2 regions of the Microbacterium sp. MMO-56 genome follow, and region 2 is predicted to be linked to the other one. Evidence: predicted binding sites of a transcription regulator. Region 2 holds the regulator's gene; the other holds the start of a gene.
What was found. The regulator LexA, encoded in region 2, represses DNA repair genes until DNA is damaged. The targets are predictions, from matches to a motif close to TCGAACANNTGTTCGA.
Positions count from the first base shown of each region.

Region 1: ruvA (Holliday junction branch migration protein RuvA) is a predicted target of LexA. The motif match lies at 1,931-1,946, and genes of this name have one in related genera.

Region 1 covers NZ_JBBCVW010000016.1:79,600-83,789, reverse strand. Annotated here, with positions in the region: gene WFI00_RS13930 (DUF1697 domain-containing protein) at 1-40, shown strand, start outside; gene WFI00_RS13925 (YebC/PmpR family DNA-binding transcriptional regulator) at 75-833, shown strand; gene ruvC (crossover junction endodeoxyribonuclease RuvC) at 902-1,468, shown strand; gene ruvA (Holliday junction branch migration protein RuvA) at 1,967-2,602, shown strand; gene ruvB (Holliday junction branch migration DNA helicase RuvB) at 2,595-3,635, shown strand; gene WFI00_RS13905 (preprotein translocase subunit YajC) at 3,728-4,159, shown strand.
Region 2 covers NZ_JBBCVW010000012.1:35,871-40,060, forward strand. Annotated here, with positions in the region: gene WFI00_RS11490 (histidinol-phosphate transaminase) at 1-458, opposite strand, end outside; gene WFI00_RS11495 (LysM peptidoglycan-binding domain-containing protein) at 508-882, opposite strand; gene lexA (transcriptional repressor LexA) at 1,173-1,835, shown strand; gene WFI00_RS11505 (hypothetical protein) at 1,882-2,895, shown strand; gene WFI00_RS11510 (S9 family peptidase) at 2,895-4,190, shown strand, end outside.

The sequences.
Region 1 (4,190 bases), on a different contig from region 2:
GACGCGCAACCTGCGTACGCTGGTGAAGATCCTGGGCTGAGGAGCCCGGGTGCCGCCCGACTAAACTGGAGATCATGTCCGGACATTCCAAGTGGGCCACGACCAAGCACAAGAAGGCGGTCATCGACTCCCGCCGTGCCAGGTCGTGGGCCAAGCTCATCAAGAACATCGAAGTCGCAGCGAAGCTGGGCGGCGCCGACCTCTCGGGGAACCCGACGCTGTTCGATGCGGTTCTGAAGGCGAAGAAGACCTCGGTCCCGAAGGACAACATCGATCGCGCCATCAAGCGCGGAGCGGGTATCGGCGGCGAAGCCGTGGAGTACTCGTCGATCATGTACGAGGGATACGGCCCCAACGGCGTCGCGCTGATGATCGAGTGTCTGACCGACAACAAGAACCGCGCGGCCGCCGAGGTGCGCACCGCACTCACCCGCAACGGCGGGACACTGGCCGACCCCGGGTCGGTCGCCTACAACTTCACCCGCAAGGGCGTCATCGTCGTCTCCGAGGAGGGGACGACCGAGGACGACGTCATGATGGCGGCCCTCGAGGCCGGGGCCGAGGAGATCGAGCCGCACGCCCAGGGTTTCGAGGTCATCACCGAGGCATCCGACCTCGTCACGGTCCGCAGCGCGCTGCAGGACGCCGGGATCGAGTACGAGTCGGCGGACGTCGAGTTCGTGCCGAACCTCAAGGTCGAGATCGATGCGGAGACCGCGCGCAAGGTTTTCCGGCTCATCGACGCGCTCGAGGACAGCGACGACGTGCAGAACGTCTTCAGCAACTTCGATCTCTCCGCCGACGTCCAGGCCGAGCTCGAGAACGACGAGTGACCGGGCGGGCTGGACGCCCGCCCGCGTTTCGAGAGCGGATGCCCTCCCGCGCCGCATAGCGTGGGGGAGTGGCATCCGCTCTTCGTGTTCTGGGAATCGACCCCGGCCTCACCCGCTGCGGCGTCGGTGTCGTGGACGTGCGTGCCGACCGGTCCGCGTCGCTCGTGCACGTGGGGGTCGTCCGCTCCGTGGCCGACCTGCCCATCGGTGATCGTCTGGCCGTGATCGCTGCGGGTCTTCGAGCCGTGATGGCGGAGCACCGGCCGGATGTCGTCGCGGTCGAGCGCGTGTTCGCTCAGCAGAACCGCTCCACCGTGATGGGAACGGCGCAGGCCAGCGGGGTCGCGCTGCTGCTCGCCGCGGAGCACGGGCTGCCCGCCGCGACTCACACGCCCTCGGAGGTCAAAGCCGCGATCACGGGATACGGATCCGCCGACAAGCTGCAGGTGCAGACGATGGTCGCGCGCGTGCTGCGCCTCGACGCCCTCCCGCAGCCGGCGGATGCCGCGGACGCTCTGGCGATCGCGCTTTGCCACGCCTGGCGGCGGGGTGGCCCGTCGGTGTCGACGGGCTCCGGGTCGCTGACCCCCGCGCAGCGCGCCTGGGCGGACGCGGAGCGGGCCGCGCGCCGCTGAGCCCCTTCCCGTGAGACGGGCGCGCGCTCGTGCGGGGTTGTGCCTTCATGTGCCGTGGCCTTGCCCGGCTGTGCTCTGCGGGTTTGGGGTGGGGGGGGGGGGGGGCGGGGGGGGGGTGGGGGGCCGGGGGCGGGGGCGGGCCGCGCCGCGGGGCCCCCCCCCCCCCCCCCCCCCCCCCAAACCCGTGACGGGGCGACCCTTGGCGACCCCGAACCTGTGGGGGATGGCCTCGGGCGACCATTGGCGACCCCGAACTCGTGGGGGGGATGGCGCCCGGGTGAGCTGGGGCCCACCCCGGTTGGTTCTGCGGGTTTGGGGTCGCTTCTGGTCGCCTCAGGGGCGGGATGGCGACCAGATGAGACCCCGAACGTGGAGCGGGGCGACCCTTGGCGACCCCGAACCTGTGGGGAATGACCTCGGGCGGGCGGCGGGATGACCCTGCGCACGCGCCACGCGTGTCGGTCGAACAAAACTGCGAACGGCTCGTAGGGTGGGGGGATGATCTCTTCGCTGCGGGGCCGCGTGCTGCATGTGGACGCCGAGTCGGCGATCGTGGAGGTCGGCGGCGTGGGCTTCTCCGTCGCGGTGACCTCCCAGCTGGCTCGGGGGCTGCGCCTGGGCGACGAGGCGCTGCTGCACACCAATCTGGTGGTGCGGGAGGACGCGCTCTCGCTCTACGGATTCGCCGAACGCGACGAGCTGGACACCTTCATCCTGCTCCTCAGCGTGTCGGGCGTCGGACCGAAGTCGGCGCTCGGGGTGCTGTCCGCCCTGTCCGTCGACCAGATCGCCGCGGCGGTGTCCGCCGAGGACGACGCGCCGTTCCGGCGCGTGTCGGGCATCGGCCCGAAGACGGCGAAGCTCATCGTGGTCCAGCTCGCCGGCAAGCTGCACGTCGCGCCGGCGGGGGCGGGTGTCTCCGGGGCGAGAGGCGCGGCGACGTCGTCCCCGGGCATCGCCGAACAGGTCGTGGCGGCCTTGGTCGCCCTGGGCTGGAACGAGCGCGTGAGCGTCGAGACCGTCCGCGACGTCGGCGGCACCGTCGCCGGAGCGGAGGCCGCCTCCGTCCCCGCTCTCCTGAAGCTCGCCCTCGCGCACCTCGGCCCGAGCCGGACGGAGCGCGCCGATGTCTGACGACGCGATCCGCGACCCCGGCATCGCGGAGGACGACTCCGAGCTCGCCGTCGAAGGGGCGCTCCGACCGGTCTCGCTCGCCGAGTTCGTCGGCCAGCAGAAGGTGCGCGGGCAGCTCCAGCTGCTGCTGGATGCCGCCCGCATCCAGCAGCGTCCCGCCGACCACATCCTGCTGTCCGGGCCGCCGGGCCTCGGCAAGACGACGCTCGCGATGATCGTCGCCCACGAGAGCGGGCGGCCGCTGCGGCTGTCGTCGGGCCCCGCGATCCAGCACGCCGGCGATCTCGCCGCCCTGCTGTCGAGCCTCCAGCCCGGGGAGGTGCTCTTCATCGACGAGATCCACCGGATGGCCCGCTCCGCCGAAGAGATGCTGTACCTCGCGATGGAGGACTTCCGCATCGACATCATGGTCGGCAAGGGCGCCGGTGCGACCAGCATCCCGCTCGATCTCGCGCCCTTCACGCTGGTGGGGGCCACGACGCGCTCGGGCCTGCTGCCCAATCCGCTGCGCGACCGGTTCGGCTTCACGGCGCATCTGGAGTACTACGAGCCCGCCGAGCTCGAACGCGTCATCGCGCGGTCGGCGACGGTCCTCGGCGTCGAGGTGCCGCCCCGCGCGCGCGACGAGATCGCGCGCCGCTCACGCGGCACGCCGCGCATCGCGAACCGCCTGCTGCGACGCGTGCGCGACTACGTCATCGTGCACGGAGCGGGGCCCGGTCAGGCGGCGACCGAGGCGGACGTCGCCCAGGCGCTCGAGCTGTACGACGTCGACGCGATCGGTCTCGACCGTCTCGACCGGGCCGTGCTGGATGCCGTCGTACGGCGGTTCCGCGGCGGTCCCGTCGGCCTGAGCACCCTCGCGGTCACGGTGGGAGAAGAGGGGGAGACCATCGAGTCGGTCGTCGAGCCGTACCTGGTGCGCATCGGCTTCCTCGGTCGTACGCCCCGCGGGCGGATCGCCACCCCCGAGGCGTACGCGCACCTGCGTGTCGCGCCCCCGGTCGAGGCCCTCCCTCTCGAAGACCTCTAGATTCCATGACCTATAATCGCTGAAGGCTTCTGCCGACTTCCTTCAGCCGACTCTTCCTCTGCCGATCGGCGTGCACCCGAAAGGTCTCACTCATGGACATCCTTCTGCTCGTCGCCATGGCGGCGCTCCTCGTCTTCATGTTCTGGAGCTCCCGTCGTCGCGCGCAGAAGATGAAGGCCGAGCAGGAGGCCAAGTCGCGGGCGATGCTCCCCGGCGTGAAGGTGCTGCTGCAGGGCGGTCTGTACGGCACGCTCGTCGAGTACGACGGCGATGACCTGTCCAAGTCGGCGCGCGTCGAGCTCGCCCCGGGCATGGAGGTCGAGGTCCACAGCCAGGCGATCCTCCGTGTCGTCGACGAGGACACCGACACCGTGACCGAGGATGAGTTCATCGACGCCGAGGCGGAGAAGGCCGAGTACATCGCCGATGTCGCGGACGGCGAGATCACCTCGATCAGCGACGACCAGGCGCGCGAGCGCGCCGCCGCGACCGACCCCAAGCCCGACAAGAAGTCCCAGGCCTGAGTCCGTCCGCGCGACGCGCGGCACATCGAGA
Region 2 (4,190 bases):
TCGATCTGGCGACGCGCATCGTCGACGTCGAGCGTGTAGTCGACGCCTCGGGTGCCCGCGACGTAGGTCGCGCCCGTGGCCCGCGTCAGCAGCGGGTACATCGAGTAGGTCGGAGCGAAGCCGAAGGCCGTGCGGCCCGGCCCGCCGAACGCCTGCAGCAGGTGCTGCAGCACCTCGTTGGACCCGTTGGCCGCCCAGATCTGGTCGGGGGTCAGTCCGTGGCCGAGGTAGTCCGCGAAGCCCTCGCGCAGCAGCGTGAACTCCCGGTCCGGATAGCGGTTGACCTCACGCACCGCCCGCGCGATCGCGTCGACGATGTCGTCCGCGACCTCGTCGGGTACGGGATGGGTGTTCTCGTTGACGTTGAGCGCCACCGGCAGAGGCGCCTGCGGTGCGCCGTAGGGCGTCAGGCCGCGCAGATCCGGTCGTAGGGGCAGGTCATCCACACTCGCACTCACAGCCCCATCGTAGAGCGGCCCGCGCGGGGACGCCCTGCTCGTCACCGGATCAGTCGGCGGACGAGTACTGCAGCGGAAGGGCGAGGCGCTCCCCCGCGGCCACGGCGCCGGACGGCAGCGCGTTCAGCCGGATGATCTCATCGACCACGTCCCGGGGATCGGCGTCCGGCGCGATGTCGCCGGCGATGGACCAGAGCGTGTCGCCGGGCATCACCGTGATGTGCGAGAACGTGCCCGCGGGCGCCCCGCCTTCGCCGGATGCCAGGGCTCCCCCGCTGGACACGATCGCGATGCTGAGCGCGATCACGGCGGGGAGGGACGCGAGGGCCGCGATCACGCGACGTCCACGGGCGGTGAGGCGCAGTCGCGTCGCGGGGATGCGCGCGCTCACGACCGGGGTGCCGGAGATGTCGATGGTGGTCATGGTCCCTCCTCAGGGCGAGGCCTCGGATGTCGGGATCTTCGCATCCGGCCCTCGGGCCGGAGGGCCGGGTGCGAAGTTCTCTTCCGAAGCTATCTTCGATAATGTGTGCTGTCAACCGGCATCCGTGTCGGAGAAGAATCGAACGCGACACGCGGATGCCTGCCGGTCGAATCGGCCGAGGCCGGATACGGTTTCGATACAGAGACCCCATCACCGACCTCCGACATTCGAAGAAGAGCGCTGGTCGCCGGGTGGATCGGGACGGACAGGACGATCAGAAGGAGTGCGCCATGGAACGACCGCAGACGCGTCGGCGGAAGAACCTCAGCGAGAAGCAGCTGGCGATCCTCGACATCATCCAGCAGTCGATCGCGCGCCACGGGTACCCGCCGAGCATGCGTGAGATCGGCGACGCCGTGGGCCTGAAGTCGCTCTCGAGCGTCACGCATCAGCTCAATCAGCTCGAGCTGAGCGGGTACCTGCGCCGCGACGCCGGGAAGACGCGCGCGATGGAGGTGCTGATCGACCTCCCCGGAGCGTCCACGGAGAACCCCGCCGACCTCGCCCCCGCCGTCGGCGACGCAGCCCTCGTCCCCCTGGTGGGCAGGATCGCGGCCGGCGTGCCGATCACGGCCGACCAGCAGGTCGAGGAGATCTTCCCGCTGCCGCGCCAGCTCGTCGGCAAGGGCGACCTGTTCATGCTCAAGGTGAGCGGCGAATCGATGATCGACGCCGCGATCTGCGACGGCGACTGGGTGGTCGTACGCTCGCAGCCCACGGCCGACAACGGGGACATCGTCGCGGCGATGCTCGAGGGCGAGGCGACGGTGAAGACCTTCCGCCAGCGCGACGGGCACACGTGGCTCCTGCCGCGCAACTCCGCCTTCGAGCCCATCCTCGGAGACGACGCCGTCGTGCTCGGCAAGGTCGTCGCCGTTCTGCGGGCGGTCTGACGCCGGGTCCGTCCCCGCATCGCCCCGCATCCGCCACAATGACGGGGTGAGCGCACATATCTCCACCGACGGCCGCGCGTGGCGTGCGTGGCTCTCCGCGACCTGCATCGTCGTGGCGGCGATCCTCGTGCCCGTCGCGATCGTCGCCGCGTGGGCGCGGGTGCAGCTCGTGGACGAGGACGCGTTCGTCGCGACGCTCTCGCCCCTCGCCGGCGACGCGGACGTGCAGGCGATGGTGGTCGACGAGACGATGGATGCCCTCACGGCGCAGGTGGACTTCGGCGCGATGGCCTCGAGCGTCGTCGACGGCGTCGCCGCGCTGGGGCTGCCCGCGAGAGCGGTCGCGGCGCTGCGACTGCTCGAGGAGCCCGCCGCCGAGGGGCTGAGGAGTGCCGCCGAGCGCGCGGTCACGCGGGCCGTCGGCTCGGAGGCGTTCACGGACGTCTGGGCGACGGCCACGCGCGCCGCGCACCGGGGTCTGGTCACCGCGGCCACCTCCGACGGGCGCGGACTCGTCGTGCGGACGGACGACGGCGTCGGCATCCAGCTGGGCGCCGTCGTGGCGCAGATCAGGCAGAGCCTCGCGGCCCGGGATGCCGCCGTCGCAGACCTCATCCCCGCCGTGGACCGCGTCGTGATCCTCGGCGACGGCGAGACTCTCGCGCTCCTGCGCGGCGGGTACGCCCTCGCCGTGTCGGTCGGCCTGTGGCTTCCGGTGCTCGCCGCGGCTCTCCTCGCGGCGGGCGTCCTCATCGCGCGGCGGCGCACGACCGCGCTGCTCGGCTCGGGCGTCGCACTGCTGGTCGGCGCCGGGGCGGTGTGCGTCGGCGTCGCCGTGGGCGGCTCGCTGGTGGGATCGGTCGCGGCCGACGCCGGCGTGTCCGCGCCCGGCCTCGACGCCGTCTACGTCCAGCTCACGGACGCGATGGTGCGGACAGCCGTCGTGACGGCCGCCCTCGGCGCCGTGCTCGCACCGGTGGTGTGGTCCCGCAGCCGGTGGCGCGTCCCCGCGGTGCTGCGCGCGCGACGCCCTGCGTCCGCGGCGGATAGCGTGGGGTGATGGTCTCCGCGCTCCCCTTCGGTTCCTGGCCCTCCCCCCTCACGGCGCAGTGGGCCTCGGCCGCTGCGCCGCGGTACGAGGGGGCCGCGTTCGTCGGCGACGAGGTCTGGTGGGGCGAGTCGCTCCCGGAGGAGGGCGGGCGCACGGCGGTGCGCCGACGCGATGCGGCGGGCACGGTCGAGACACTCCTTCCCGCGCCGTGGAGCGCGCGCTCCCGTGTGCACGAGTACGGCGGGGGCGCCTGGACGGTCACCGGCACCGGCACCCTGCTGTTCGTCGAGAAGACCGACCAGCGCGTCTGGGCACTCGATCCGGGTGAGGCGCCGCGCGCGCTGACGCCCGTCGATCCCGCGGCACGCTACGGCGGCCTGCGATGGCAGCACGGCACGCTCCTCGCGGTCCTGGAACGCGAGACCGGCGCGGTTCCGCACCGCGCGATCGTGCGCGTCTCGCTCGACGAGACCGATCCGTCGGTGACCGAGCTCGTCTCGGGAAGCGACTTCGTCGCACAGCCGGAGCTGTCCCCCGACGGGTCTCGCCTCGCGTGGGTCGCCTGGGATCACCCGCACATGCCGTGGGACCGCACCGAGGTGCGCGTCGGACGCATCGAGTCCGGTCGTGTCGCGTCGTGGCGCGCCGTGACCTCGGGCGAGACCGCGGCGCTCCAGCCGGCGTGGCGCACCGACGACGAGCTCGTCTGCATCGACGAGCCCACCGGCCGCTGGAACCTGTGGGCCGTCGACCTCGCGACCACCCGCACCGACACCGACACCGACACCGACGATGCCCCGCGGGATGTCGCGCGGCGTCCTCTGGCGCCCGCCGACGCCGACACGGGCGGAGGCCTCTGGGTGCTGGGCCTGCGCTGGTACGCGCTGCTCTCGGAGGGGCGGATCGGCGCGATCCGCACCGACGGGGCGGACCGCCTCGTGATCGTGCAGCCAGACGGGACGTCCCGGGACGTCGAGATCCCCGCGACGGCGCGCCTCGGGGTCGAGGATGCCCGCTCCGACGGATTCCTCGTCTCGGGCTCCGGTCGCACGGGGACGGGGATCTGGCTGGTCTCCGCGGACGGCGGGGTGACACGCGTCGCCGGCGAGGACACGGCGGAGGCGGCGTGGATGCCCGTGGGCGTGCCGGCGACCTTCGCGGGCCCGCATGGCGAGGTGCACGCGTTCGACTTCGCCCCGACGAACCCGGACGCCCGGGGCCCCGAGGGAGAGCACCCGCCGTACGTCGTGTTCGTACACGGCGGGCCGACCTCTCACGTCGGCGGGGTCGCCGACGCCAAGACC